Regions from separate parts of the Aeromicrobium sp. Leaf291 genome, predicted to be linked through region 3. Evidence: predicted binding sites of a transcription regulator. Region 3 holds the regulator's gene; each other region holds the start of a gene.
The links. The regulator HrcA, encoded in region 3, represses chaperone genes, less so after heat shock. The targets are predictions, from matches to a motif close to TTGGCACTCGNNNNNNNCGAGTGCCAA.
Positions count from the first base shown of each region.

Region 1: a site for HrcA is predicted at 6,985-7,011, ahead of groES (co-chaperone GroES). Genes of this name have one in related genera too.
Region 2: a site for HrcA is predicted at 2,965-2,991, ahead of groL (chaperonin GroEL). Genes of this name have one in related genera too.

Region 1 covers NZ_LMNM01000001.1:958,405-968,133, reverse strand. The annotation lists gene ASF35_RS04875 (RNB domain-containing ribonuclease) at 1-855, opposite strand, end outside; gene ASF35_RS04870 (SRPBCC family protein) at 925-1,377, shown strand; gene ASF35_RS04865 (4Fe-4S binding protein) at 1,393-3,015, opposite strand; gene ASF35_RS04860 (diiron oxygenase) at 3,023-3,955, opposite strand; gene ASF35_RS04855 (MmcQ/YjbR family DNA-binding protein) at 4,261-4,653, opposite strand; gene groL (chaperonin GroEL) at 4,763-6,367, opposite strand; gene groES (co-chaperone GroES) at 6,575-6,868, opposite strand; gene ASF35_RS04840 (methyltransferase domain-containing protein) at 7,097-8,266, shown strand; gene ASF35_RS04835 (LamB/YcsF family protein) at 8,304-8,993, shown strand; gene ASF35_RS04830 (allophanate hydrolase subunit 1) at 8,990-9,598, shown strand; gene ASF35_RS04825 (biotin-dependent carboxyltransferase family protein) at 9,595-9,729, shown strand, end outside.
Region 2 covers NZ_LMNM01000001.1:944,011-953,739, reverse strand. The annotation lists gene ASF35_RS04800 (hypothetical protein) at 1-705, opposite strand, end outside; gene ASF35_RS04795 (MmcQ/YjbR family DNA-binding protein) at 733-1,107, opposite strand; gene groL (chaperonin GroEL) at 1,214-2,845, opposite strand; gene ASF35_RS04785 (hypothetical protein) at 3,047-3,325, opposite strand; gene ASF35_RS04780 (hypothetical protein) at 3,335-4,597, opposite strand; gene ASF35_RS04775 (hypothetical protein) at 4,616-5,059, opposite strand; gene ASF35_RS04770 (hypothetical protein) at 5,056-5,292, opposite strand; gene ASF35_RS04765 (hypothetical protein) at 5,289-7,169, opposite strand; gene ASF35_RS04760 (cold shock domain-containing protein) at 7,300-7,500, opposite strand; gene ASF35_RS04755 (DUF4870 domain-containing protein) at 7,762-8,166, shown strand; gene ASF35_RS04750 (ubiquitin-like small modifier protein 1) at 8,309-8,590, opposite strand; gene thrC (threonine synthase) at 8,639-9,729, opposite strand, start outside.
Region 3 covers NZ_LMNM01000001.1:1,631,658-1,641,386, forward strand. The annotation lists gene ASF35_RS08060 (NAD(P)/FAD-dependent oxidoreductase) at 1-475, opposite strand, end outside; gene ASF35_RS08065 (MOSC domain-containing protein) at 551-1,216, shown strand; gene ASF35_RS08070 (long-chain fatty acid--CoA ligase) at 1,262-3,094, shown strand; gene hemW (radical SAM family heme chaperone HemW) at 3,098-4,288, shown strand; gene ASF35_RS08080 (CHAP domain-containing protein) at 4,447-5,307, shown strand; gene ASF35_RS08085 (DUF3097 domain-containing protein) at 5,345-6,193, opposite strand; gene ASF35_RS08090 (hypothetical protein) at 6,186-6,617, opposite strand; gene hrcA (heat-inducible transcriptional repressor HrcA) at 6,740-7,777, shown strand; gene dnaJ (molecular chaperone DnaJ) at 7,793-8,947, shown strand; gene ASF35_RS08105 (histidine triad nucleotide-binding protein) at 8,967-9,308, shown strand; gene ASF35_RS08110 (PhoH family protein) at 9,410-9,729, shown strand, end outside.

The sequences.
Region 1 (9,729 bases), 670 kb from region 3:
GAGCAGCGCTGCCGGGTCATCACCCGCGTCCACGCCGAGGGCGCGGGCGCGGGCGAGGAACCGCTGCACGTCGCGCGGGTCGGGGTCGGGCAGGGTGCGCAGCAGCCCCACCCGCGCCTCGAGCATGATCGACGCCGCCACGGTGCCGGTGAGCAGCGAGATCTCCGCGTTCCAGTCGTCGGCCTCGCGTCGGACACGCCACACCGCGCGCCACCCGCCCGAGGTCGCCTCGTCGGGCACGACCTCCTGGTCGGGCAGGCCCAGCTCGAGCGCACCCGCAGCCACACGGGCCGCGCGCCGCAGCCGGCCGACGTCGCGCAGCGCCTCGATGCTCGGATGCAGACGTCCGGCGTCGGCGTCGGCCTGGACGGTCGCGTAGTCGAGGCGGGCGACCGACCGCACCAGGGCGCGCTCGACGCGGTGGGCGACGACGGCACCGTCGACGTCGAGGTCGATCGTCCACAGCACGGCGCCCCGCACCTGGTCGGGCAGCAGGCTCAGCGCGCCTTCCGAGAGCACCGGCGGATGCAGCGGCACGCGACCGTCGGGCAGGTAGATGGTCTGCCCGCGTCGGCGGGCCTCCGTGTCGATCGCGCCGCCCAGCGGGACCACACCGAGATCGGCGATGGCGTAGTGCACCCGGAACCCGCCGTCGCGACGCTCGAGGTGGACCGCCTGGTCGAGGTCCATGGCCCCCGGCGGGTCGATGGTGACGAAGGGCAGGCCGGTGCGATCGGTCGTCGCGAGCGGGCCGCGGGCCGCGACCTCCTCGGCCTCGGCGAGCACGTCGTCGGGGAAGTCGTCGGAACGCTCGGCGGCTGGCAGGTCGAGCTCTCGGCGCAGCGTCTCGAACACGTGCGCGACGCTACCAGCGCACCGCACCGACCCGGTTGCGCCGACCTCGGTGGGAGGCAAGGTGGAGACATGGACACGCACATCACCGCCACCCGCACCATCGATGCACCGGCCGGCGAGGTCTTCGCGATCCTGTCCGACCCCCAACGGCACCACGAGATCGACGGCTCCGACATGGTGCGCAGCGACGACCGCTCGGACCGCATCACCGCGGCGGGGCAGTCGTTCCGGATGAACATGCACCACCCGAGGGCCGGGGACTACCAGACCGACAACCACGTGACCGGCTTCGAGCAGGGCTCCCTGCTGGTGTGGCAGACCGGAGCGGTCGACTCCGACCCGGCCGGCTGGGAGTGGGTGTGGCGGCTGACCCCTCTCGGGCGCGACTCGACCGAGGTCAGCGTCACCTACGACTGGTCGAAGGTCACCGACCCGGCCGTCCTGAAGCGGCTGCACTTCCCCGTCGTGCCGCACGAGGCACTCGAGTCGACCCTGGCCAACCTGGCAGCCGCGGTCGCCTGAGTCGGCTCGCCGCACTCACCGTCCGGCGGCGAGCAGGTCCTCGACGGTGGTCAGCTTGACCCGCGGCCGTCCGCTCGCGAGGCCCGCGTCGATCTCGCGGCGCTCGATGGCCCGCACCCCCGCACCGCGGACGAGCTGCGGCTGACGCCGCTGCACCAGCCGGGACAGTGCCCGCTCCGACCGCGACGGGGAGCGAAGTCGGCCGTCGGCCGCATCGCCCAGCAGCGTCGTGACGGTCTCGCCCGCGCACACCCGGTTGGCGCCGATGCCACCGGTCGACCCGCGCTTGGCCCAGCCGACGACGTAGGCGCCGGGAACGGGCTCGCCGGTCGCCGGGTCGACGACCCGGCCGTCGTGGTTCGGGATCAGGCCTCGCTCCTCGTCGAACGGCAGCCCGGGGACCATGCGACCGCGCCGGCCGATCGAGCTGACCAGCAGCTGCGTGGGCGCCTCGGCCTCGCCGTCGGGGCCCGCCACGATCACCGACGCCAACACCCCGTCCCCGTGCGCGGCCGTGACCCGGCGGCCGAAGGCCAGCACGAGCCGCTTGCCCGCGCCGGCACCCCCACCGGGCTCGGACGTCCAGTCGCTCCGCACGCGCGGGAGCCCGGCCAGCAGCGCGGCGTTGGTCCCCGGCTCCGGGGCGGCCAGGGCCGTCGCGACCGCCTCGTCGTCCTCGACGCAGAGCTCGATGCCGTCGGGCAGCGTCAGCAGCTCGGGCCTGGTGAAGGCGGCGTGCTCGGGACCGCGACGACCCAGCAGCACGACCTCGCGCACGTCGGCCCGACGCAGCGCCTCCAGGGCGTGGTCGGCGATCTCCGTGCCGGCCAGTCGACCGGGATCGCTGAGCAGCAGGCGCGCGACGTCGAGCGCGACGTTGCCGTTGCCCACGACGAACACCCTCGCCCCCTGCACGCCGACGGCGTCGCCCGGGACGTCGGGGTCGCCGTTGTACCAGGAGACGACCTCGGTGGATCCGTGCACGCCCTCAAGGTCCTCCCCCACGATGCCGAGCCGTCGGTCCTCGGGGGCGCCGATGCCGTAGACCACCGCGTCGTGGTGCTCGAGCAGCTCCTCGTGCGAGAGGTGCCGACCGACCTCCACGTTCATGAACAGGCGCGCGCGGGGGTGGTCGTAGGTCCAGCCGAAGGTGTCCTGCACCCGCTTGGTCTCCGGGTGGTCCGGCGCCACCCCGCCGCGCAGCAGACCGCCCGGCACCGGGAGCCGGTCGAAGAACGACACGTGCGCGTCGGACGCCGCGAGCAGCTCACGTGCGGTGTAGGTCGCGGCCGGGCCGGTCCCGACCACGGCGACCCGCAGGCCCGTGGGCACGCCCGGGCGCACGCGGGCGTGGGTCTGCTGCTTCGCGACCTCGCGCTCGGGCCGCTGCTCGTAGTAGGCGGCGTTCAGCTCGGCGAACACGGCCTCGCCGCCGCGCAGGATCTCGATCGGCTTGATCGCCGACGCGGGGCAGGCGTCGGCGCAGGCGCCGCAGTCGATGCACGAGCGAGGGTCGACGTAGAGGATGTCGGTCGTGCCGAAGTCGGGCTCTCCCGGCGTCGGGTGGATGCAGTCGACCGGGCACACCTCCACGCAAGAGGCGTCGGAGCAGCAGCTCTGGGTGATGGCGAACGGCATGGCGGCCTCAGAGCATGTGCACGCGGCGGTACAGCCGCTTGGCCGTCGGCGTCAGCAGCCCGGCTTCGGCCAGGAAGTCCATCAGGTGCACGCACGACAGACGCATGAGCGCGTGGTGGTGCTCGTTGTTCTTGGCCGCCTCGACGGCCTCCTTCACGTCGAGCCCGGCCTCGGCGTACACCTCGGGGCGGACGAGGCTCTTGACGATGAAGTAGCCGACGCTCGCGATCTGCAGGGCGCTGGCGCGGCGGCGGGCCTCGGAGATGCCCTTCATGGCCTCGAGGGTCTCGTGGCGCGCGAACTTCATGTGCCGCGACTCCTCGACCACGTGGATCTTGCAGATCGTCTTGACCTGGGGCGAGACGGAGGCGCCGCGCATCCAGTCACGCTGCATGACGTCGAGGACCTCCTCGGCCACCAGGATCGACGTGTAGGCGACCTCGCCGCGCGCCGTCAGCTTGAGCAGCTTGGCGGCCTTGTGCAGCAGCGGGTGGGGCAGGTAGGAGCGACCGGCGATGTGCTGGGCGCCCTTGGCGAACATGATCGAGTGGCGGCACTCGTCGGCGATCTCGGTGAGCGCGAACTGGAACTCGCTGCTCGCGTAGTCCTTGTCGTAGATGTCGACGAGCAGCATCTGCTGCAGGAGCATCTCGAACCAGATGCCGATGCTCGCGACGCTGGCCGCCTCGTGGCGCGTGAGCGTGGCGCGCTGCTCCGGCGTCATGCGCTCCCACAGGTCGGTGCCGAAGAGCGTGCACCACTCGGGGTTCACGCCGTCGTGCAGCGGGTCGAGCGGCGCGTCCCAGTCGACCTCCTTCTCGGGGTCGTAGGACAGCTGGGCCGACGACGACAGGAGCCGCTCGAGCACGCCGTCACGCTCGACCTCCGCACGGAACGCGGCGGCGTCGGGGGTGGTGGGGCGGGTCTCGGTGATCGTCATGGCAGTCTCCTCGGCTACTCGACAACGGTGATGTGACATCGGGAGTGTCGCATCCATACCCACGGTATGGCGAGTCGGTCGCGAGCGCAAGAGACGACCGTCACGCGGCCCCTCGACGGGACGTCGGAGCGCGGATGCACCCGTGCGGTCAGGACGCGGACGTCCCGAACCCCGCGGGGCAGGGTGGGAGATTCCCAGGTCGACCTGGGAAACCTGCAGAAGCACAGGTTGCTACCCGTGCAGTCGTAGGGAAAGCCGTGCAGTCCGGAAGATTCCCAGGTCGACCTGGGAATCTGCGGCACGGGTCAGGGGCGGTCGGCGAGCCAGGACTCGGCCAGGCGGGCGGGTGCGCGCGCGAGCCAGGCGTCCTCGACCGCGGTCTCCAGCCGGGCGGGGTCCACCATGTCGAGCTCGACCAGGAAGCCGGGGTGGTTCGCCAGGTGCTCGATGGTGAAGAAGCCCGGCACCCCCTCGCCGAGGATCGCGTCGCGGTCGGCGAGGTCCTCGGTGCGCAGACCGACGATCTCGCCCTGCGGCACCGGGTCGTCGCCGAACCGCCTCAGGTCGGCCTTGCTGAACGGTCGCACCCAGCAGAACATCGCCTTCTCGACGAACCAGGCGCGGTTCCCCCAGCTGGTGCGCTCGGCGACCTCCGGCAGCGCCAGGCACAGACGCTCGACGTCCTCGACGGTGGCCATGGGATCACGGTGCGGGTTGGCCGGCGGCGCGTCAAGCACGGGCGGGAACGACGACGGCGCCCACCCCCCGAAGGGGCGGGCGCCGTCGACAGCGCGTCGGTGCGACGACTCAGTGGTTGTGCCCGGCGTGGGCGTCACCCTCGTCGTCGGCCGGCTTCTCGGCCACCAGGGTCTCGGTGGTGAGCAGCATGGCGGTGATGGACGCGGCGTTGGCCAGCGCGGAGCGCGTGACCTTGACCGGGTCGAGGATGCCCTGCGCGAGGAGGTCCCCGTAGGTGTCGGTGGCGGCGTTGTAGCCCTCACCGGACTCGCGGACCTTCGACACGACGACCTCGCCGGAGACGCCGCCGTTGCGGGCGATCCACTCCAGCGGGGCGTCGGCACCCTTGCGCACGATGCGCACGCCGACGGCTTCGTCGCCGCTGAGCCCGAGGTCGCCCTCGAGCACCGAGACGGCGTGGACGAGGGCGGAGCCGCCACCGGCGACGATGCCCTCCTCGATGGCCGCGCGGGTCGCCGAGACGGCGTCCTCGATGCGGTGCTTCTTCTCCTTGAGCTCGACCTCGGTGGCCGCGCCGACCTGGATCACGCACACGCCGCCGGCCAGCTTCGCGAGACGCTCCTGGAGCTTCTCGCGGTCCCAGTCGGAGTCGGTGAGCTCGATCTCGGCCTTGATCTGGTTGACCCGGCCCTCGACCTCGGCGGTCTCGCCGCCACCGTCGATGATCGTCGTGTCGTCCTTGGTGACGACGACGCGACGGGCGGTGCCGAGCACCTCGAGGCCGACCTGGTCGAGCTTGAGGCCGACGTCGGGCGTGACGACCGTGGCGCCGGTGAGCGTCGCGATGTCCTGCAGCATGGCCTTGCGGCGGTCACCGAAGGCGGGCGCCTTGACGGCGACCGAGGTGAACGTGCCGCGGATCTTGTTGACGACCAGCGTGCTGAGCGCCTCGCCCTCGACGTCCTCGGCGATGATGAACAGGCTCTTGCCCGCGCCGATGACCTTCTCCAGGAGCGGGAGCAGCTCGGCGACGGAGCTGATCTTGCCCTGGTTGACGAGCACGTAGGGGTCGTCGAGGACGGACTCCATGCGCTCGGTGTCGGTGACCATGTACGGCGAGAGGTAGCCCTTGTCGAACTGCATGCCCTCGGTGAAGTCGAGCTGCGTGCCGAGCGTGTTGGACTCCTCGACGGTGATGACGCCGTCCTTGCCGACCTTGTCGAACGCCTCGGCAATGAGCTCGCCGATGTGCGCGTCGCGCGAGGAGACGGTGGCGACGTCGGTCATGTCCTTGATGTCGTCGACGTCGCGGGCGATCTCGTGCAGCTTCTCGCTGACGGCCTTGACCGCGGCCTCGATGCCCTTCTTCAGGCCGACCGGGTTGGCGCCGGCGGCCACGGCGCGCAGGCCCTCGTGGACCATCGCCTGGGCGAGCACGGTGGCCGTGGTGGTGCCGTCACCGGCGACGTCGTTCGTCTTGGTGGCGACCTCCTTGGCCAGCTGGGCTCCGAGGTTCTCGAACGGGTCGTCGAGCTCGACCTCACGGGCGACGGTGACACCGTCGTTCGTGATCGTGGGGGCGCCCCACTTCTTGTCGAGCACGACGTAGCGGCCCTTGGGGCCGAGGGTGACCTTGACGGTGTTCGCGAGGGCGTCGACGCCCCGCTCGAGGGCGCGGCGTGCGTCCTCGTCGAACTCGAGGATCTTGGGCATGTGATGCCTTCCTACGCATGGATCAGATGGGGTGCCCGGCGAGTGCCGGACAGAGTGCGCCGGGAGACCCGGCGGGTGACGTCAGGCGGTTCTGACGTGCGTGGCGCCCGACTGGCAAGGCGCCGTCGCGACGGCGACCTTTGAGCGGAGCGGTCGCCGAGCGACGAGCAACGCCGCCAGCCGGGATGCCACGTGCGTCAGAACGCGTCAGGAGACGACGGCGAGGACATCGCGGGCGGAGAGGATGAGGAACTCCTCGCCCGAGTACTTGACCTCGGTTCCGCCGTACTTGCTGAAGATGACCTTGTCGCCGACGTTGACGTCGAGCGGGACGCGGTTGCCGGAGTCGTCGATGCGACCGGGGCCCACGGCCACGACCTCACCCTCCTGCGGCTTCTCCTGGGCGGTGTCCGGGATGACGAGTCCGGATGCGGTGGTCTGCTCGGCCTCGACGGCCTTGATGACGAGACGATCCTCGAGCGGCTTGATGGTGACCGACACTGGTCGACCTCCCCTTCAACGTTGGTGGAATGACGGATGGAACGTGATGGGTGTGCACGCCGTCGCGGGGGTCGTGCACGGTTGGCAGTCTCGGTACCCGAGTGCCAGTTCCGAATCTAGCACTCACCCCTACTGAGTGCTAAAGGGTGTTCGCCGTCGGCGGACGCACGATCGTCCGCCGACCTGCGAGGAGGGAGCGCCGTTCGTGGCGGCTGGTTGGATGGGCGCGTGGACCTGGCGACGTTCGAGCGGCTGCAGACCGACGAGGGACGGGCGCTGGTGGCCGAGGTGCACCAGCGGGCCGGGGTCGAGTCCGACCTCGCCCTGGGCACGCGGCTGCGCCGCGCCCACGACGTCGAGCTGGTGGCGGCGGCCGTCACGCAGAACCACCTGCGCGGGCTCGCGCGCACCAAGCTGGGCGACGACGCGGCGCGGATGTTCTTCACCCACGAGGCGCTGCAGCAGGCCACCCGTGGCTCGGTGGCCCGGCTGCGTGCCGAACGCCTCGCCGGCACGGGTGCCACGGCGGCACTCGACCTGGGCTGCGGCATCGGCTCGGACCTGCTCGCGCTCGCCCGCGCCGGCCTGCGGGTCCGGGGCGTGGAGCGCGACCCGGTGCGTGCCGCCATCGCCCGCGCCAACCTGGCCGCCCTCGACCTCGACGGCGAGGTGCTCTGCGCCGACGCCGCCGACGTTGACCCGACGGACGACGAGGTGGTGTTCCTCGACCCGGCCCGCCGCGACGACCGTGGCCGGGTGTTCGACCCCGAGGCGATGAGCCCGCCGTGGTCGGTCGTGGCGACACACCTGGCCGGTCGCGCAGTCGTGAAGACCCTCCCGGGCATCCCGCACGCGCTGGTCCCCACCGGCGTGGAGGCGCAGTGGGTCAGCGACGGCGGCGACCTGGTGGAGGCGTGCCTGTGGGGCGCCGGCCTCGACCTGACCGACCGCGCGCCGCGTCGCGCCACGGCCCTGCCCGGCGGTGACGACCTGGCCGGCGACGGCGCACCCGGCGACGTCGGCGAGCTGGGAGGCTGGCTGCACGAGCCGGACGACGCGGTGATCCGTGCCGGTCTCGTCGGAGGCCTGGCGGAGCGGATCGACGGCCAGCTGGTGGACCCGCGCATCGCATGGGTGACCACGGACGTCGACGTGCGCCACCCGCTCGCCCGCTCCTTCCGCGTGGTGCAGGAGCTGCCCTACCGCGAGAAGCAGCTCAAGGCGGCGCTCGTCGCGCTCGACGTCGGCACCCTGACGATCAAGAAGCGCGGCGTCGACGTCGTGCCCGAACAGCTGGTCCGCCACCTGCGGCTCAAGGGGTCCGTGCGCGCCACCGTGGTGCTGACCAGGGTGGACGACAAGGCCGTCGCCCTGCTCGTGGACCCGCTCCCCCGCTGAGCCGTCCGGCACCCCGCGCGGGTCCTAGGGTGGAGGCGTGCGGATCGACCTGAACGCCGACGTCGCGGAGTCGGCCGACGACCTGGCCCTGCTCGACGTCGTCACGAGCGCGAACGTGTGCTGCGGCGCCTACGCCGGCGGCGAGGAGCTCATGCTCGACGCGTGCGAGCGCGCGGTCGAGCGTGGCGTCGCGATCGGTGCGCAGGTGGGCTACCCCGACCGCGAGGGCTTCGGCCGACGCCCCCAGGAGCCGGCCACGGACGAGCTGGTCGACGAGCTGCGTGCCCAGATCGACCTGCTCGCCGAGGTGGCCGACGCCGTGGGTGGCCGCGTGGCCTACGTCAAGCCGCACGGCGCGCTGTACAACACCGTCGCGCACGACGAGCGGCAGGCGACGGCCGTGGTCGAGGCCGTGGGACCGTACGGGCTTCCGCTCCTCGGGCTGCCCGGGGCCGTCTCGCTGCGGCTCGCCGCCACCGAGGGGCTCCCGACCGTCGCCGAGGGCTTCGCCGATCGCGCGTACACCGCCGCCGGGACCCTCGTCCCGCGTGACCAGCCGGGCGCGGTGCTGGGCGACGTCGACGAGGTCGTGTCCCAGGCGCTGCGCCTCGCCGGCCAGGTCGACTCGCTGTGCGTGCACGGCGACTCCCCCGACGCGCTCGCCCTCGTCCGGGCCGTGCGCGCCGCCCTGGCGGAGGCCGGGCACCACGTCGGACCGTTCGTGTGAGGGTGCGCGCGTGCGGGGAGGACGCCGTGCTCCTGGACTGCGACGACCTCGACGAGGCGCGCCGCCGCCACGCGGCGCTGGTCGACCACCCCGACGTCGTGGAGGCCGTGCTGGGGGCGCGCACCGTGCTCCTGCGCGGTCGACCGTCGACGATGCGAGCGCTGGCCCGCAGCGTCCCTCCGGCGCCCACGGCGTCGACGTCCGGCGCGCGTGAGCACGTGGTCGACGTCGTCTACGACGGGCCCGACCTCGACGCCGTGGCCGAGGCGACTCAGATGAGCGTCGAGGCCGTGGTGGGCGCGCACACCGCAACACCCTGGACCGTCGCCTTCGGCGGGTTCGCCCCCGGCTTCGCTTACCTGGTCGACGGCGACCCGCGGCTCACGGTCCCCCGCAAGGACACGCCCCGGCCACGGGTTCCCGCCGGCGCCGTGGCCCTGGCCGGCGGGTTCAGCGGCGTCTACCCGCGGGAGTCGCCCGGTGGCTGGCAGCTGGTCGGACGCACCGACGTGGTGCTCTTCGACGTCGAGCGCTCCCCTGCGGCACTGCTCGCACCGGGCGACACCGTCCGCTTCCGCGCCGCCGGCCCCGGGGCCTCGCCGTGAGCCTGGTCGTCGTGCACCCCGGGCCCCTGACGCTCGTCCAGGACGACGGGCGACCGGGGCTGGCCGCGCAGGGGGTCGGCGCCGCGGGGGCCTTCGACCGGCGAGCCCTCCACCAGGCCCGGACCCTCGTG
Region 2 (9,729 bases), 690 kb from region 3:
GCGGACCACCCTCCCCGGCACCCCGGCGACCACGCTGTGGGCCGGGACCTTCTGACCACGCACCACCGACCGCATCGCCACGACGGCGCCGTCGCCGACGTCGGCGTGACCGGTCACCACGGCGTCCTTGCACAGCCACACGTGCCGGCCGAGGCGGATGTCGGCGCCGAACGGGTTGATCCGCTCGCCCGTGACGCGGTCCTCGAGCCGGTGCATGTCGTCCGTCGCGACGTACACGTCGGAGGCCCACAGCTGCTCGGGGCCGGCCACGATGCTCCCCCCGTTGCGGGCGTCGACCACGGCGCACCGCGTGGCGATGAGCGGGCCGTGCAGCACGATGCTGGACCCGCCGCCGCAGAACAGCTCGCCGGCGGTGATCTCGCAGCCGGCGTCGACGAACACGGTGGCCTCGTCGCCGCCGACGAGCAGGGTCGACACGGTGCGCAGGGCGGACCCGACGGCGATCACGACGTCGCGGACGGGGAACAGCGTCAGCTGGGCGAGGACCTTCTCCGGCAGGCAGGCGCCCTCGGCGAGGTAGAGGGCGTTGTCGCAGTCGTGCCACCACTGCGGGACACCCTCGGTCGCACGGTGCCAGGTGAGGGCGTCGATCGCGCCGGCCTCGGCCCCGGCCGCGCGCAGACGCTCTCGGTGGCCGGGGTCCATGCCCGGGCCCATCGCGTCCTGCGTCGGCGTCGTGGTCACCCGTGCATCCTGCCAGCCGCGCCGACCTCAGTGCGCGGGACGCTCGACCTGCGCTACGAGCTCCTGCGGGGCCTGCACGCAGTACGACTCCGTGAGCAGCTCGCGCAGCTCCGCCGGCTCGACGCCGGGACCGTCGTCGAGCACCAGCCCCACCACGTCGCCGCTGCGCCCGACGCGGAAGTAGGGGTGGCCGAGGTGCTCGAAGGCGGCCACCTCGTCCATCGGCGCCCGGAAGGTGACCCGCACGAGGCCGTCCTCACCCCCGAACACGTGGGCGACGTTGTGTCCTCGCACCACCCATCGGGTCCCCGTCCAGGCTCGCTCGCGGCGCGTCTCGGGCAGGTCGTCGAGGACGGCGGCCACCTGCGCCAGCAACGCCTCGGGTACCGGTGCACGTGCCACGCGGAGCAGCCTGCCACGCCCCGCCGACACGACCCGCCGCACGTGCGAGGGCCCCGACCACCTCGCGGTGGTCGGGGCCCTCGTCAGGGGTGGTGCGGGTGGGGGCTCAGAAGCCCATGCCGCCCATGTCGCCCATGTCCGGCGCGCCGCCACCGGCGGCAGCCGGCTCCGGCTTGTCGGCCACGACGGCCTCGGTGGTGAGGAACAGCGCCGCGATGGACGCGGCGTTCTGCAGCGCGGAGCGCGTGACCTTGGCCGGGTCGATGATGCCCGCGGCGATGAGGTCGACGTACTCGCCCGTGGCGGCGTTCAGGCCGTGACCGGCGTCGAGGCCGGCGACCTTCTCCGCCACGACGCCGCCCTCGAGGCCGGCGTTGATCGCGATCTGCTTCAGCGGGGCCGACGCGGCGGTGCGCACGATGTTGGCACCCGTGGCCTCGTCACCCTCGAGCTCGAGCTTCTCGAACGCGGCCTTGGTGGCCTGGACGAGCGCCACGCCGCCACCGGCGACGATGCCCTCCTCGACGGCCGCCTTGGCGTTGCGCACGGCGTCCTCGATGCGGTGCTTGCGCTCCTTGAGCTCGACCTCCGTGGCCGCGCCGACCTTGATGACGGCCACGCCGCCGGCCAGCTTCGCGAGGCGCTCCTGGAGCTTCTCGCGGTCGTAGTCGGAGTCGCTGTTCTCGATCTCGGCGCGGATCTGGTTGACCCGTCCGGCGATCTGGTCCTGCGAGCCGCCACCCTCGACGATCGTGGTCTCGTCCTTGGTCGTGACGACCTTGCGGGCCGTGCCGAGCAGCGAGATGTCGGCGTTCTCGAGCTTGAGGCCGACCTCCTCGCTGATGACCTCGCCACCGGTGAGGATGGCGATGTCGGCCAGCATGGCCTTGCGGCGGTCACCGAAGCCGGGGGCCTTGATGGCGACCGACTTGAAGGTGCCGCGCATCTTGTTGACGATCAGGGTGGCCAGGGCCTCGCCCTCGACGTCCTCGGCGATGATCGCGAGCGGCTTGCCCGACTGCATGACCTTCTCGAGCACCGGGACGAAGTCCTTGACCGAGCTGATCTTGCTGTTGACGATGAGGATGTAGGGGTCCTCGAGGACCGTCTCCATGCGCTCGGGGTCGGTGACGAAGTAGCCCGACAGGTGACCCTTGTCGAAGCGCATGCCCTCGGTGAGCTCGAGGTCGAGGCCGAACGTGTTCGACTCCTCGACCGTGATGACGCCCTCCTTGCCGACCTTGTCCATGGCCTCGGCGATGATCTCGCCGACCGTGGGGTCAGCGGCCGAGATGGACGCGGTGGAGGCGATCTGCTCCTTGGTCTCGACATCCTTGGCCATGCCCAGCAGCTGGCTGCTGATGGCCTCGACGGCGGCCTCGATGCCCTTCTTCAGGCCCATCGGGTTGGCGCCGGCGGCCACGTTGCGCAGACCCTCGCGCACGAGCGCCTGGGCCAGCACGGTGGCCGTGGTGGTGCCGTCACCGGCGACGTCGTCGGTCTTCTTGGCGACCTCCTTGACGAGCTCGGCGCCGATCTTCTCGTAGGGGTCCTCGAGCTCGATCTCCTTGGCGATGGAGACACCGTCGTTGGTGATCGTGGGCGCGCCCCACTTCTTCTCGAGCACGACGTTGCGACCCTTGGGGCCGAGCGTCACCTTGACTGCGTCGGCAAGCTGGTTCATGCCGCGCTCGAGACCGCGACGGGCCTCTTCGTTGAACGCAATGGTCTTGGCCATGTGGAACTCTCCGGTTCGACGTGGTGGGTGTGACCGGTCGGTGCCCGCGACGGACGAGCCCTGCGCCGCGGCGAACCCTTCCCGCTGCGGCCGTGACCCTCACCGGGCCGGTCTGATGTCTAGCACTCTCACTATAGGAGTGCTAACCAACGACTGGCAATCGGGTCCCGAGAGTGCCAGTCCGCCCCGCGGGACGACCGGTCAGTCCTCGTCGCCGATGACGAGGCGGGGGAGGCGGTCGCGCCAGGGCCGGCCGCGGGTCTCACCGCGAGTGGGATCGACGGCGGCCACGGGGACCGGCACGGGCAGGACCGGAGCGACGGGGTCGCCGGCCTCGTGCTCCGCGGCCTCCGCCAGCCGGTCCTTGCGGGCGATCCACAGGACCGTCGCGACGATCACCACGACCGGGATGAACGCGGGGATGGCCAGCACGGCCACCGGGTGCGTCGTCAGCACCTCTCCCGCGACCGTCGGCTCCATCCGTCGAGCCTAGACCGAGAGGAGCAGGTAGATGCCGGTGAACGTGTAGCCGACCATGAGCACGAGCATGGCGAGCTGGCCGGTGAGCCGGTGCGCACGCGGCAGCAGCGCGAGTGCCCGGTCGTGCGCCGCGACGACGGCCACGACGTGCCCGGCCACCACGAACCCGACCTTGTAGACGGCCAGCACGTCCGGGTGCTCGGACAGGAAGTACGAGACCTCCAGCCCGTTGCCGACCCCCAGGAGCTGGAGCAGGTCGATCGCCGCGGCCTGGCCGCGCTCGAGCAGGTAGGTCAGGTAGTGGGCGAAGATGTAGCCCACGACGATCGGCACCAGCGAGTGCGCCATCAGTCCGGGCAGCGCCCGGCGCTCGTGTGGCGTGACCCCGCCCGTGGCCACCGACGCCGCGACGAACGCCACGCCGACCACGACGCAGAACAGCAGCAGCACCAGTGACGTCGTGAGCGTGGAGTGCGAGCCCGACTGCCACCGCTCGGACGCCGAGAAGCTGTCGAAGGCCGTGGACCCCAGCAGCACAGCGATCGCGGCCACCAGGCCGGGCGCGACGGGCAGCAGCGGCAGAGAGCGCAACGGGTCGTGCGGGTCGAACCTGCGGTCACGCACGAGCGGGGCGAGGCGAGCCACGAAGGCGCTGTAGACGTCGAACGGGTCGGCGCGGTCGAACCAGCGCGGGCCGAACAGCACACCGCCCAGCACCGTGACGACCACGTAGGTGGCCACCCAGGTGCGCACCGTGACGACGTCGCCGGCGTCGGGCGAGACCAGCTCGAGCCACACGAAGGCGAACAGCCCCACCGCCGCCGGCCAGTAGCCCCAGACGTCGCGGTAGGCCACGAAGCCCTCCGGACGACCGGTCGCGCGACCCACCAGCCACTGCAGCGACCGCCACGGCGACAGGTCCTTCCACACGTGCCCGGCGAGCAGCGCCAACGGCACCAGCCCCACCCACACGAGGATGTAGAAGGCGGCGATGCCCGGGTTCGTCGCGTCGTCGGGGCCGAGGAACAGGGCACCCAGGAACCAGGCGGCGAGCAGCGCACCCAGCACGGCGAGCCACGGCCGCCGCGACGGCTCGTCGGGGACGACGTGCCCGGCCGGCGGCTGGAGGCGCGGCTCCTTCCACGCGAACGCCAGCACGGCGAAGGAGATGGTGAGCGCCCACGACGCACCGACGATCGCGTACAGGAACGGGATCGGCAGGTCCGTCGAGCCGCCGACGCCGTGCATCGGCAGCGGCAGCACGGCTCCCACGAACGGATCGAGCACGGGTCAGGGCCGGACGACGAGCTGCACGATCACGGCGTGGGTGGCGTGCGACTCCACCGCCACCTGGCCGGGGCGGTCGATCGTGAACGTCCTCGACGTCTCGTCACCGGCCTCGACGTCGATGCTCACCTCCGGGTCGGAGTGCACGTGCACCTCGTCGGCGACCTCGGCCGTGACGTTCAACGTGATCGGCTCCCCGACCTCGACCTCCACCCGCTCGCCCTGCGGCGTCGGGCCGTCGGCGGAGAGGGTGACGTCGACGACCACGCCAGGTTCGGCACTCACGTCGGCACTCTCCTTGGCCGACGGGGACGCGCTCGCGCTGCTCGGGGCAGCACTGGGGGCGTCCGTGCCCGGGTCCGGGTCTCCGCACCCGGCGAGCAGCAGCCCGGCAGCCACGGTCGTCACCAGGGCGGCGGTCAGCCGCGCGGTCGGAGTCGTCCTCATGTCGGGTTCCTCTCCTCCCCGTCGTCGGGGGTCTCGCCGGCGTCGGGCTCGAAGGCCCGGTCGATCAGGTCTCGTTCCCGCTGCTCGTCCTGGCGGTCCTTGCGGGCGATGTAGAGCACCACCCCCACGACCACGATCGCCGGCACGAAGGCCGGGATCGCGACGAGGGCGGCGTGGTGCGCCCACAGCACCTCGCCGTGGGCGACCCCGAGGACCGCCGGGTCGGGGGTCACGCCGTCCCGGCTCCGCTCCCCTGGTCCAGGCCCGAGCCGCCGCCCGGGCCGTGCTCCAGCTCGTCGCGCCGACGGCGTCCCTCGCGGGCGATGGCCCCGGAGACGCGCGCCACGGCCACGCTGATGCCGGCCAGGATCGCGAGGCTGCAGATCAGGACCACGAGGTTCGCCACGCCCCACATCCACGGCGAGGTGTCGAGCTCGCGCTCACGCTGCAGGATCTCGATCTCCGGGACGAACTCGCGGGTCATCTGCGACTCGACCGGGACCTCCTCGGCCCCGAGCGCCTCGTCGGCCGGCAGGAAGATCGGCGCGGCGGTGAGCATGCGGCCGTCCTGCACGCGCAGCAGCGTCTTCCAGGTGCCGCCGATCGGCATGGGCTCGGTGGTCTCCCACGAGTCCGGGCCGGTGCGCCTCAGCGACTGCGTGACGACGCCGGCTCCTCCGCCCTGCCACGCGGTGATCTGCACCCACGTCGGGTTCTCGTCGACGAGGCCCTCGGTGGTGGTGACCTCGACCATGATCTCGGGCTGGGCCTCCGTGCCGACCTGCTGGACGGCGAACGTGGCCTCGGCGTTCTCGGGCACCGTGGCGTTGAGCCCGTTGCCGACGGCCACGGACGTGACGACGATCGACCCGACCACGATCGAGCGGCCCACCCAGCGGTTGCTCGGCAGGCGGCCGTCGAGGCCCATCGCGAACAGGGCGCCGCACAGACCGGCGCCCAGGGCCACGGGAACCACGGTCACCAGGCTCTCGAGCCAGATGTCCTGCGGCCACGGGAACTGGAAGACGGCGTCGTTCCAGAACTTCTCGATGACGGTGCCGACCGTGCCGATCAGCAGACCGCCGACGGCGCCGAACACGAGCGGCTTGTCCTTCAGTCGGCTGAGCGCCAGCAGCTCGATGATCAGGGCGCTGCCGAGGTAGAGCGGGAACACGTGCGACGCCTGGCCGAAGACGTCGCCCACGATGAACGAGACGACGCCGCGCGTGATGACGAAGAAGAACGCCGCGAACAGGGCCGCGCCCGGACCGGCGTACAGCCGCGCGGCCACGAGGGTCAGTGCGGCGGCCGCAGCGATCATCAGCGGCGCGAAGACCATGCGGAACTGCGCGATGCCGAAGTCGAACTCCGCCTGGAAGACCGACAGGCCGATGAGGAGGCCGCCGAACGCCATCGAGAGGGTCAGCTTGTGCAGCGTGCGCGCGCCGTGGTTGTCGGCCGAGCGCTTCCACTCCTCGGAGAACTCGGCCTCGCGGTGCAGCAGGATGATGCCGGCCGTCGAGAGGCCGGCGCCGCCGATCAGCATGAGGTGCGTCGGGCCCCAGAGCGTGACGTCCTGGCCGAACAGGCGGTGCCACACGTCGTCGAGCGGGAAGCCGATGAGGGCGTAGAGCCCGCACGCGGCGATGAAGATGCCGGCGACGGGGGCGTACCAGCTGCGGGTGATCCGCACCGACGCGATGCCGGGACGCTGGCCGTCGCGCGGGAACACGATCGCGCTCATGCCGGCGATGAACAGGGCGAAGAGCCCGTAGAGGATCAGGTAGTGGGCAGGGTTCGCGAGCGGGCCCTCGTCGCGTCCGCGACCGGCGTGCAGGCTCACGTCCCACAGGAACCCGAGCAGCGCGACGACGAGGGAGCTGGCCACGAACAGCGAGGGGATGGACGCCCAGCCGGGCTCGCCGGTGCGCTCGTGCAGGCGGTCACCGAGGGTCTGGAACCACTCGATGCGGTGGGTGCGGTGGGCCCAGGCGATGGCGACGAGGACCGCGGTCACGAGGCCGGCCCCGACGCTCAGTCCGATGACCTGGTCGAGGGCCGCTCCGCCCACGGGGGCAGGCTCTGCGGCGACGAGGATGGCGGGGAACATTCCGGGAGTATGTCAGCGCGCCATGTGACACCGCAAGTGTCAGATGAGGTGCGTCACACCGGGGCGCTCGACGTCGACGGGCGTCCGGTGCGCGTGGTCACGACGGGCAGCGACGGCGCCCGTCACCGGGTCAGTGCCCGACGACCTCCTGGGCCTCACGGCCCTTGGGGCCGTCGACCACCTCGAGCTCGACCGCCTGGCCGTCCTCGAGCGTCTTGTAGCCGTCGGACTTGATCTTGGACCAGTGGACGAAGACGTCACCCTGGCCCTCGACCTCGATGAAGCCGTAGCCCTTGTCGGCGTTGAACCACTTGACGGTGCCCTGCACCATGACGAACTCCCACCTGGTGACGCGATCGAACCACCTGCCCGGACCGATCTGACGCCGAGCCTATACGCGCCGGTCGCGGCGCAGAAGAGCGCGGTTCACCCGCTGGTCACCCAGCCCGTCGACCGGCCTGCGACACCGCCCTCGGGATGGACCCCGATCGACCCTGACCGCACCCTGGCCGCACCCCGGGAACAGGGTGCGCTGCTCGGTCGGCGTGCTTCAGTGGAGGCACACGAACATCGATCGAGGAGCTGGACTCTCATGACCGCCTATCCCCACGAGCCCGCGCCCGGCCAGGGCACCGGGCAGGGCGAGCCCCTGTCCGACGACACCCAGCGCAGCATCGGCGTCATCGTGCACGCCGTGCCGGCGGCCGCCCTCGTGCTGAGCGCAGGCACCCTCGGCTTCGTGGCGTCCCTCGTGATCTATCTCGTCTACAAGGACCGTGGCGAGTACGCCCGCCGCCAGGCGGCCAACTCGCTCAACGTCCAGATCACCACGGGCATCCTGCTGCTGCTCTCGCTCCCGCTCATGCTGGTGCTGATCGGCTTCGTCACCTACGGGATCGTCATCGTCTGGGCCGTCGTGCTGCACGTCGTCGGCGCGGTGCGCGCCAGCAACGGCGAGTGGTGGAACCCGCCGCTCACCCCCCGCTTCGTCCGCTGACGCGGCTCGGAGATTCCCAGGTCGACCTGGGAATCGCCCGGCACGCACGGCTTCCTCACGTCTGCACGGGTTGCTTCCCGTGCGGGCGTGAGGTCTCCGTGCGCCGGTGCGCCTGTTCGGCTGCCCACCCGCAGGACGAGGATCAGGCGCAGCCGCCGGCGACGGCGGGGATGATGCTGATCTGCGCGCCGTCCTTGACGGGGGTCTCGAGGCCCTGGGCGAAGCGCACGTCCTCCTCGGCCACGTACACGTTGACGAAGCGGCGGAGCTTGCCGTCCTCGTCGACGATGCGGGCCTTGATGCCGGCGTAGGACGACTCGAGCGAGTCGAGCACCTCGGCGAGCGTCGCGCCGTCGGCCTCGACCTTGGAGGAGTCGCCGGTGTAGCTGCGCAGGATGGTGGGGATGCGGACGGACACGGACACGGTGGTCTCCAGTCGATCGAGGGGTGAGGGGCGGGAGCGGTCGTCGGCTCAGGCGAGGCCGGAGGCGACGAACGCGTCGTACGTGGGGGCGATCGTCGCGGCCGGGCCGACGCGGCCCGAGACGGCGTCGAGGGTCTTGAGCCCGTGGCCGGTGTTGATGAACACCGTCTCGAGGTCCGGGTCGAGCTGCCCGGTCTCGACGAGCTTCTTCAGGACGGCCAGCGTCGTGCCGCCGGCGGTCTCGGTGAAGATGCCCTCGGTACGCGCCAGCAGCACGATCGCGTCGCGGATCTCGTCGTCGCTGACCTGCTCGACGGCGCCGCCGGTGGCCCGCGCGATGTCGAGCACGTAGATGCCGTCGGCGGGGTTGCCGATGGCGAGGGACTTGGCGATCGTGTCGGGCTTGACCGGGCGGATCGCGTCATGACCCTCGGCGAACGCCGTGGCCACCGGGTTGCAGCCCTGCGCCTGGGCGCCGAAGACCTTGTAGGGCTTGTCCTCGACGAGGCCGAGGTCGATGAGCTCCTTGAACGCCTTGTGCACCTTGGTCAGCTGCGAGCCGGAGGCCACCGGGATGACGATCTGGTCGGGCAGGCGCCAGCCCAGCTGCTCGGCGATCTCGTAGCCCAGCGTCTTGGAGCCCTCGGCGTAGAACGGTCGGACGTTGACGTTGACGAACGCCCACCCGTCCTCCTCGCCGGCGATCTCGCTCGCGAGCTTGTTGACGTCGTCGTAGTTGCCCTCGACGGCGACGAGGTTGTCGGTGAAGACGGCCGAGTTCACCTGCTTGGGCGTCTCGAGGTTGCTCGGGATGAACACGACGGTGCGGATGCCGGCGCGCGCCCCGGCGGCGGCCACGGCGTTCGCGAGGTTGCCGGTCGACGGGCACGCGAAGACCTTCGCGCCCAGCTCGGTGGCGGCGCTCAGGGCGCACGCGACGACGCGGTCCTTGAAGGAGTTGGTGGGGTTGGTGCTGTCGTCCTTGACCCAGAGCCTGGTCAGGCCCAGCTCGGCGGCGAGGTTGCGCGCCTCGAGCAGCCGCGTGAAGCCGGGCTCGGTGTTCGGGCTGGACTCGATGTCGTCGGGCACCGGCAGGAGCGCCTTGTAGCGCCAGATGTTGCGCGGGCCGCTCTCGATCT
Region 3 (9,729 bases):
GCAGAGGCCCGCGCACCCCGGCGGAGTCGAGGGACTCCGCCAGGGTGTCGTCGGCCCGGCTCATGATGCGCTTCTCGCCGCCCAGGATCGGGGCCGCCCAGCGCGCGAGGGCCGCCAGCTCTCGCGGACGCAGCAGACCACTGCGCAGCGTGGAGGGGAGGAGGCCGGGCTCGCGACGCGGGTCGCCGATGGTCGCCACCGAGGCTCCGCGGCGTACTCGCACCCCGGCTGCGAACGGCTTCAGGTCCAGCGCCTCGAGGTCGACCAGGTCGCGCAGAGCAGGGTAGGCCGGGTTGAGCAGCTGGAAGCCGACGTCGCAGAGGTGGCCGTCGACGACGTCGGTGCGCACGCGGCCGCCCACGTCGTCCGCGGCCTCCAGCAGACGCGCATCGATGCCCATGCGCTGCAGCCGCGTCGCGCACGCCAGCCCGGCAAGCCCTGCTCCCACCACCACCACGTCGGTCCGCTCTGCCATGGACCCACGATCCCATCCCTGCTCGGGTCCGGCAGGGTTCGTCGCCTGGCCCGCTCTGCCGCTAGCCTCCCTCCCGTGGCAGCGCACCTCCTGTCGGTCAACGTGGGCCGGGTCGTCGACGTCCCGTGGGGGAAGCTCGGGCGGTCGGGGATCGACAAGCGTCCCGTCGCCGGACCGGTCCAGGTCCACCGCCTCGGCCTCGAGGGTGACGAGATCGCCGACACCAAGCACCACGGCGGTCCGGACCAGGCGGTCTACGCCTACGCCGCCGAGGACCTCGAGCGCTGGTCCGATCTGGCCGGTTGCACGTTCGTGGCCGGACAGTTCGGCGAGAACCTCACCACGCGCGGGCTCGACGTGCAGGACGCGCGGCTGGGGGAGCGGTGGGCGGTCGGCTCGACGCTCCTCGAGGTGTGCGACGTGCGCATCCCCTGTGCGGTCTTCCAGGGGTTCGTCGACGAGCCTCGTTGGGTGAGGCGCTTCGCCGAGCACGGGGTCGTCGGTGCGTACCTCAGGGTCGTGCAGGAGGGCGTCGTCCAGGCGGGCGACCCGGTGCGGGTCGTCGAACGTCGCGACCACGACCTCACCGTCGGGGCGGCCTTCCGTGCCCTCACGACGGATCGGGCGAGACTGCCGTCGTTCCAGGCCGAACCGAGGGTCTCGGCCAAGATCGCGCGGCAGATCGATGAGGTGCGCAACCACTCGTCCGGTGCCCCGAGAAGCGACCGACCAGTAGGTTAGGGTGAGCGGCACCACATTCCCCCGGAACGTCGTGTGAGGACATCCATGCCTGTGACCGCCACCCCCGAGCAGCTCAAGATCGTCGAGGACCGTGCGCCCAACGTGGCCCGCATGTTCTACGACCGTGTGGAGCAGACCCCGAACCGGGAGGCCTACCGCTACCCCGACGAGAACGAGGTCTGGCACTCGCTGACCTGGGCCCAGACCGGCGAGCAGGTGACGGCGCTCGCGGCCGGCCTGCTGGCACTCGGCATCGGCCCGGAGGAGCGCGTGGCCATCGCGTCCGGCACCCGTGTGGAGTGGATCTTCTCCGACCTCGCCGTGCTGGCTGCCGGTGCCGCCACCACCACCGTGTACCCGACCACGATGGCCAGCGACGTCGCCTACATCCTGGCCGACTCCGACAGCCGCATCGTCTTCGCCGAGGACGACGAGCAGGTCGCCAAGCTGCGCGAGAAGCACTCCGAGCTCCCCTCCGTCACGAAGGTCGTCGTCTACGACGGCACGCCCGACGGCGACTGGGTCATCGGCTTCGACGACCTCGAGCAGCTCGGCCGCGACCACCTCGCCGCCAACCCGGACGCCGTCAAGGACCGGGTCGCGGCCATCACGCCGCAGTCGCTCGCGACGCTCATCTACACGTCCGGCACGACCGGCCGTCCGAAGGGCGTGCGTCTCCTGCACGACGGCTGGACCTACGAGGGCGCGTGCATCGCCGCAGGCGGCTACCTGACCGCCGACGACCTGCAGTTCCTCTGGCTGCCGATGGCGCACTCCTTCGGCAAGGTGCTCCTCTCGACCCAGCTGCAGATCGGCTTCGCCACGGCCATCGACGGGCGCGTGCCGAAGATCGTCGACAACCTGGCGATCGTCAAGCCGACGTTCATGGGTGCGGCGCCCCGCATCTTCGAGAAGGCCTACGGCCGCATCGTCGGCATGACCGAGGCCGAGGGCGGCGCGAAGCTCAAGATCTTCAAGTGGGCCGAGAAGGTGGGCATCGAGCACTCGCGCGCGGTGCGCGCCGGCAAGCCGATTTCGCCGGTCCTCAAGGCCAAGCACGGTGTGGCCGACAAGCTCGTGTTCTCGAAGGTGCGCGACCGCTTCGGCGGCCGCGTGCGGTTCTTCATCTCCGGTGCCGCGGCGCTCTCGCCCGACATCGCCGAGTGGTTCCACGCCGCCGGCGTCCTCATCCTCGAGGGCTACGGGCTCACCGAGAACTCCGCCGGCGCCACGGTCAACCACCCGACCGACTTCAAGCTCGGCTCGGTCGGCATCCCGATGCCCGGCAGCGAGATCCGCATCGCCGAGGACGGCGAGGTCCTCGTCAAGGGCCCGCACGTCATGCAGGGCTACCACAACCTCGACTCCGAGAGCGCCTCGTCGCTCACCGAGGACGGGTGGCTGCACACCGGCGACGAGGGCCGTCTCGACGAGGACGGCTTCCTCTACATCACGGGCCGCAAGAAGGAGCTCTTCAAGACCTCCGGCGGCAAGTACGTGGCTCCGCCGCACATCGAGGGCATCTTCAAGGGCATCAGCTCGCTGACCAGCCAGATCGTGGTGCACGGCAACGAGCGCAACTTCTGCTCCGCGCTCATCACGCTCGATCCCGACGCGGTCGCCGAGTGGGCCACGGCGCACGGTATGGAGGGCAAGTCCTACTCCGAGGTCGTCTCCTCGCCGCAGATGCACGAGGTGATCTCCGGCCAGATCGACGAGCTCAACTCCAAGATCAACCGCTGGGAGACGATCAAGAAGTTCGCCATCCTGGACCACGACCTGTCGATCGAGTCCGGCGAGATCACGCCGAGCATGAAGGTCAAGCGCAACGTGGTGGAGTCGAACTACAAGCACATCCTGGACGGCTTCTACGCTTAGTCCATGACCTCGACCGAACGGCCCGCTCCCGACACCGGGGGCGGGCCGTTCGGCGTGCCCGCGACGGCAGCCGGATTCGGTGTGTACGTCCACGTCCCGTTCTGCTCGGTTCGCTGCGGCTACTGCGACTTCAACACCTACACCGCCGACGAGCTCGGCGAGGGTGCCACCCGCGCGACGTACGCCTCCTCGGCGCTGCAGGAGGTGCGGCGCATGGCCGAGGCCGTCGGGCCCCGGCCGGTCGAGACGGTCTTCTTCGGGGGAGGCACCCCCACCCAGCTCCCCGCCGACGACCTCGTCGGCGTGCTCCGGTCGATCGACGAGCACCTCGGGCTGCGCCCGGGTGCCGAGGTGACCACGGAGGCCAACCCAGACAGCGTCACGCCGGCGTCGCTGGCACGCCTGCGCGAGGGCGGCTTCACCCGCATCTCCTTCGGGGTGCAGTCCGCCGTGCCGCACGTGCTCGCCACGCTGGACCGGACGCACGACCCCGCCCGCGTCCCCGACGCGGTGCGCTGGGCCCGGGAGGCCGGGTTCGAGCAGGTGAGCCTCGACCTCATCTACGGCACCCCGGGTGAGTCGATGGACGACTGGCGGACCAGCCTGGACCAGGCGGTCTCCCTCGAGCCCGACCACGTCAGCGCCTACGCGCTCATCGTGGAGGACGGGACGGCCTTCGCGCGCAAGGTCCGGCGCGGCGAGGTGGTCATGCCCGACGACGACGAGACCGCCGACAAGTACCTGCTCGCCGACGCGACCCTCACCGCAGCGGGCCTGGGTTGGTACGAGCTGTCGAACTGGGCCCGCGACGAGGCCGCGCAGTGCCGCCACAACCTGCTGTACTGGCACGGCGCCGAGTGGTGGGGCGTGGGTCCGGGCGCGCACTCCTACGTCGACCGGCGGCGCTGGTGGAACGTCAAGCATCCTGCCGCCTACGCACAGCGACTGGCTGCGGGCGAGCCTGTCGAGGCCGACGGTGAGGACATCGACGCCCCCACGGCCGCTCTCGAACGGATCATGCTGGAGATCCGGCTGAGGTCCGGTCTGCCCCTGGCGGCGCTCGACCCCTCGGTGGGGGCGCAGGTGCCGGTGCTCGCCGCACGCGGTCTGCTCGACATCGTGGACGAGCGTCTCGTGCTCACCCTGGAGGGCCGCCTGCTCGCCGACGCCGTGGTCCGGGACCTCACGGACTAGGACGCCCGCCCCAGTCCGAAGGGACTTTCGTCATTCGGATGGCATGACCTAGGACACAGTCCTACGGTGCTCCTGGGAGCAAGGAACGACTCGGGGGAGTTGGCGAGGGAGCAATGCGCATCGCGCATTGGCCAGCTCTGATCAGCATGCTGATCGGCATGGCCATCATCAGTGTGCCGACGTCTGCGGACGCGGCACCACGCACCGTGCTGTGCACGGGGTACAAGCAGTGCGCCGCCAAGGGGTACACCCACGGCGGCTACGCGTCGGTCCGGTCGCGGTCGTACTGGAACATGACGCCCGGTCGCAGCTGCACGAACTACGTCGCGTACCGACTCACCAAGAACCGACTGGTCGCGCGACCGCCCGGCACCGACGCCGCCCTCACGTGGGGCGCGGCCGCGCGAGCCGCCGGACTGCGGGTCAGCACGTCGGCACCACGCCGCGGCGACGTGGCCTGGTGGAAGGCCAACCGAGCACTCGCCGGCAAGAAGGGGCACGTCGCCGTCGTGGAGCGGGTTCGTGCGGACGGTTCCATCGTCGTCTCCGAGGACAACATGGACCGGACCTTCATGTGGCGCACCGTGCGACGAGGCTCGGGGTGGCCGTCCGGCTTCATCCGCTACCCCACGTCAGACGGGTCGCCGTCGGGCGTCCTGGAGTCGCTCGAGGCGACGGACGGCATGGTGGCGGTGCGCGGTGCGGCGAGCGAGCCCGACCGGTGGGGGCGTCCGGTCGCCTACACGGTCGCGCTGGGGGCGCCGCTGGACCGGGCGCCGACGGAGACCTTCACGTTCTCCTCCGCCTACTTCCGGTTCTCGTGGCGACGCACCGTCCAGGTGCGCGGCGAGCTGCGCGCCTACCTGTACGCCCACAACGCCTCAGGCACCAGGGGCAAGGACGTGCTGCTCGGCGTGGCCGACCTGGAGGTGCGGGACGACGGAACCACCCGGGGCGTCGCCGTTCCACGAGCGGACTGGCTCGACGACGTGGTCGCCCCGGTGCTCGGGCCGGGCTGACGGTCCCCGTCGGTGGGCCTCGCGAGACGACCAGCGCTCAGGGAGCGGTGACGAAGTCGATGAGCTCCTCGACGCGGCCCAGGAACTCCGGCTCCAGGTCGGTCCACGACCGGACGCGCGAGAGGATGTGCTGCCACGCGCGAGCGATGTCGGCCTGCTCGGCGTGCGGCCATCCGAAGGCCGCGCAGATCCCACGCTTCCACTCGATGCTGCGCGGGACCACGGGCCAGGCGTCCACGCCGAGACGACCCGGCTTCACGGCCTGCCACACGTCGACGTAGGGGTGCCCGACGACGAGCACGTGGTCGCGGTCCGAGAGCCTCGCGGCGATGCGCGACTCCTTGGACCCCGGGACGAGGTGGTCGACGAGGATGCCGAGGCGACGGTCGGGACCGGGGTCGAAGTCGTCGACGACCCCGACGAGGTCGTCGACGCCGTGCAGCATCTCCACGGCCACGCCCTCCACCCGCAGGTCGTCACCCCACACCTTCTCGACGAGCTCGGCGTCGTGCTTGCCCTCGACGAGGATCCGGCTGGGCAGGGCGACCCGCGCACGCTGTCCGGTGACCGCACGCGACCCGGACGCGGTGCGGGCCACGGCCTTGGGTGCCGCCGCGACCGGAGCGACGAGGACGACCGGCTTTCCCTCCAGGAGGAAGCCCGGACCGAGCGGGAACGACTTGCGGCGCAGGTGGCGGTCCTCCAGCATCACCATGCCGAGGTCGCGCTCCACGCGGACGACCTCGCCGACCCACCCCGAGGTGACCTCCTCGACCACGATGCCGAGGTCGGCGGGGGCCTCGGTGGAGCGACCGCGCGGGGGAGCCTTCCAGTCGCCGGCCAGCACGTCCTGTCCGTAGCGCCCCGGGTGCCTGGCCTCAGCCATGCAGCACCCCGAGCAGCGTCTGGTGGAAGTCCTCCAGGTCCTCGCGGGTGATGGGTCCGCTGCTGGTGAGGATGCGGGTCGACGGGCGGGTGAGCCCGACGGCGAGGTCCACGGCGGCCGGCCAGCTGGGCGTGACGGCCGACGGGACCGCGTCGAGCGGGGGGACGAGGTCCCCGAGCGCCACCACGTCGCCGTCGGGGACGACCAGCACCAGCTCGCCGCCCAGGGGGCCGTGGCCCAGGTGCACCACCTCGACGAACAGGTCGCCGAGGTCGGCGGCCCAGACCGAGCTGAGGGTGCCGCCGCGCGACTCGTGCATGAGGAAGGTGCCGTCGGAGAGGGTGACCCGACGAGGTCGGTAGGTGAGGGTACGCGTGGTGCCCGTGACCGAGACGACCTCTCCCTCGCTCCCGATTGCTCCCACCTCGTTAGACTGGCACTTGCCCTGGGTGAGTGCCAAAGCGCCACGCCGCGTCGTCGTGCCCCGTCTGCGCGCCCCGGGGCCGTCGCGACCCAGCAGGCCCGATCAGCAGAGAGGAGACCGCCGTGCCGGAGGACCGAAGACTCGCCTCTGACGACCGTCGCCTCGAGGTGCTGCGCGCCATCGTCGAGGACTACGTCGAGACCCAGGAGCCCGTGGGCTCCCGGGCGCTCGTGGAGCGGCACCAGCTCGGTGTCTCGCCGGCGACCATCCGCAACGACATGGCGGCCCTGGAGGACGAGGGCTACATCGCGCAGCCGCACACGAGCGCGGGCCGGGTGCCCACCGACAAGGGCTACCGGCTGTTCGTCGACCGGCTGTCCCAGGTGAAGGCGCTCTCGACGCCCGAGCGACGCGCCATCGAGACCTTCCTCGGGGGAGCGGTCGACGTCGACGACGTCGTGCAGCGCAGCGTCAAGGTGCTGGCCCAGCTGACCAACCAGGTCGCGATCGTGCAGTACCCGTCGCTGACCCGCTCCACCGTGCGCCACGTCGAGGTCGTCGCGCTCGAGCACGCACGCGTGCTGCTCGTGGTGATCACCAGCAGCGGCCGGGTGGAGCAGCGCGTCGTCGAGCTCGAGTCCACGCCGGGCGACGTGCTGCTGTCCGACGTGCGCTCACGCATCATGACCGCCACCATCGGGCAGCGGCTGCCCGAGGCGTCGCTGCGCCTGGCCGAGGTGATCGGCACGTTCGCCGAGACCGACCGGCCTCTCGTCACGTCGGTGGTCACCACGCTCACGCACGTGTTCTCCGACGAGCGGTCCGACGAGCGCATCGCCGTCGGCGGCACCGCCAACCTGGCGCGCTTCGGCCGCGACTTCGACTCCTCGATCCGCCCCGTCCTCGAGGCGCTCGAGGAGCAGGTCGTGCTCCTGAAGCTCCTCGGCGAGGCGACCACCGACCCCACCGTGCGCATCGGCCTCGAGACCGGTAGTGAGGGACTGGCGGGCACCGCCGTCGTCTCCTCGGCGTACGGCACCCCCGAGCAGGCGCTCGCCACGTTGGGCACGCTCGGACCCACCCGCATGGACTATCCAGGAACCATGGCCGCCGTCGGCGCGGTCGCCCGCTACGTCGGGCGACAGCTGGCGGACGGCTGAACAGGACGAGGACCAATGGCACAGGACTACTACGAGCTGCTGGGCGTGTCCCGGTCGGCGACGCCCGAGGAGCTCAAGAAGGCGTACCGCCGGCTCGCGCGCCAGCTGCACCCCGACGTGAACGACGCACCCGACGCGGCCGACCGTTTCAAGGAGGTCACCACCGCCTACGAGGTGCTCTCCGACCCGCAGAAGAAGTCGGTCTACGACCGCGGCGGCAACCCGCTCGGCGGCGGGGGCGGCGCGGGCGGCTTCGCCGGCGGCGGCTTCAGCTTCGACGACATCATGGACGCGTTCTTCGGCGGCGGGGGCAACACCCGCGGGCCGCGATCGCGCGTCCAGCGCGGGCAGGACGCCCTGCTGCGCCTGCAGGTCGACCTCGCGGAGGCCGCGTTCGGCGTCACCCACGACATCAAGGTCGACACGGCGGTCGTGTGCACGCGCTGCGACGGCAGCGGGGCCGAGGACGACTCCGAGGCCGTCACCTGCGGCACGTGCCACGGGCACGGCGAGGTGCAGCACGTGCAGCGCACGCCGCTGGGCAGCGTCCGGACCGCCCGCCCGTGCCCGACCTGCCACGGGTTCGGCTCGGTCATCCCCGACCCGTGCCACGAGTGCAACGGCGACGGCCGGGTCCGGTCGCGTCGCTCGCTGACCGTCTCGATCCCTGCCGGCGTCGACCAGGGCACCCGCATCCAGCTGGCCGGCGAGGGCGAGGTCGGCCCCGGCGGAGGACCCCCCGGCGACCTCTACATCGAGGTCGAGGTGGCCCGTCACCCCGTCTTCACCCGCAAGGGCGACCAGCTGCGCTGCCAGGTCACCCTGCCGATGACCGCTGCGGCCCTCGGCACGCACGTCGACCTGCCGACGCTCGAGGCCGACCTGGCCGACCAGGACGGGCCCGACACCGTGGGCCTGGAGGTGCCGGCCGGAACGCAGTCCGGCGAGACCCTGACGCTGCGTGGCCAGGGCGTGCCGCGGCTGCGCGGCCCCGGTCGCGGCGACCTCGTGGTCGAGATGGTCGTCGAGACCCCGGACCGGCTCGACGACGAGCAGCGCGAGCTGCTCAAGCAGCTGGCCGAGCTGCGCGGCGAGGACCGTCCCGAGGCACAGATGGGCTCGACGCACCGGCACGGCATGTTCGGGCGCATCAAGGACGCCTTCCGCTGAGGTGCGGTAGGAAGGGACCATGAGCCAAGACGACTGCCTGTTCTGCGCGATCGTCGCCGGTCGGGTTCCCGCCGACGTGGTGGCCGAGGACGAGCACGCGCTCGCGTTCCGCGACATCAGCCCGCAGGCGCCCACCCACGTGCTGGTGATCCCGCGGGTCCACCAGCCCGACGTCGGCAGCCTCGCCGAGGCCGAGCCGGAGGCGGCGGTCGGGCTGCTGCGGCTCGCGCGTCGCGTGGCGCAGGAGGCGGGCGGCTCCTACCGACTCGTGTTCAACACCGGCGCCGACGCCCACCAGACCGTCTTCCACTGCCACGGTCACGTCCTCGCCGGGCGTGCGCTGGGCTGGCCCCCAGGCTGACGTCCCCGGGTTCCGGGTCCTCGTCGGCCACGGGACGAGCCCGCGACGCCGGTCGTGGGTTGCGCGCGTGTCGCCTGCCCCCCGTACGATGGTGGACAGACATGACTTCTGACTTGCCCGGGGACCAGCGACCCCACACCTTCACCGTCCCGACCAGCATCGACACCGTCGCCCTCTACGGTCCGGCCGACGCGTTCCTGCGCATCGTCGAGGACGCCTTCGACGCCACCGTGCACGCGCGCGGCAACGTCGTGACCGTCACCGGCGAGCCCGGCGAGGTGGCCCTCGTGGAGCGGCTGCTCGACGAGCTCGTCGCCATCGTGCGCACCGGCCAGGGCCTCACGGCCGAGACGGTCGAGCGCAGCATCTCGATGCTCCGCACCGAGACGCAGGAGCGCCCGGCCGAGGTGCTCAGCCTGAA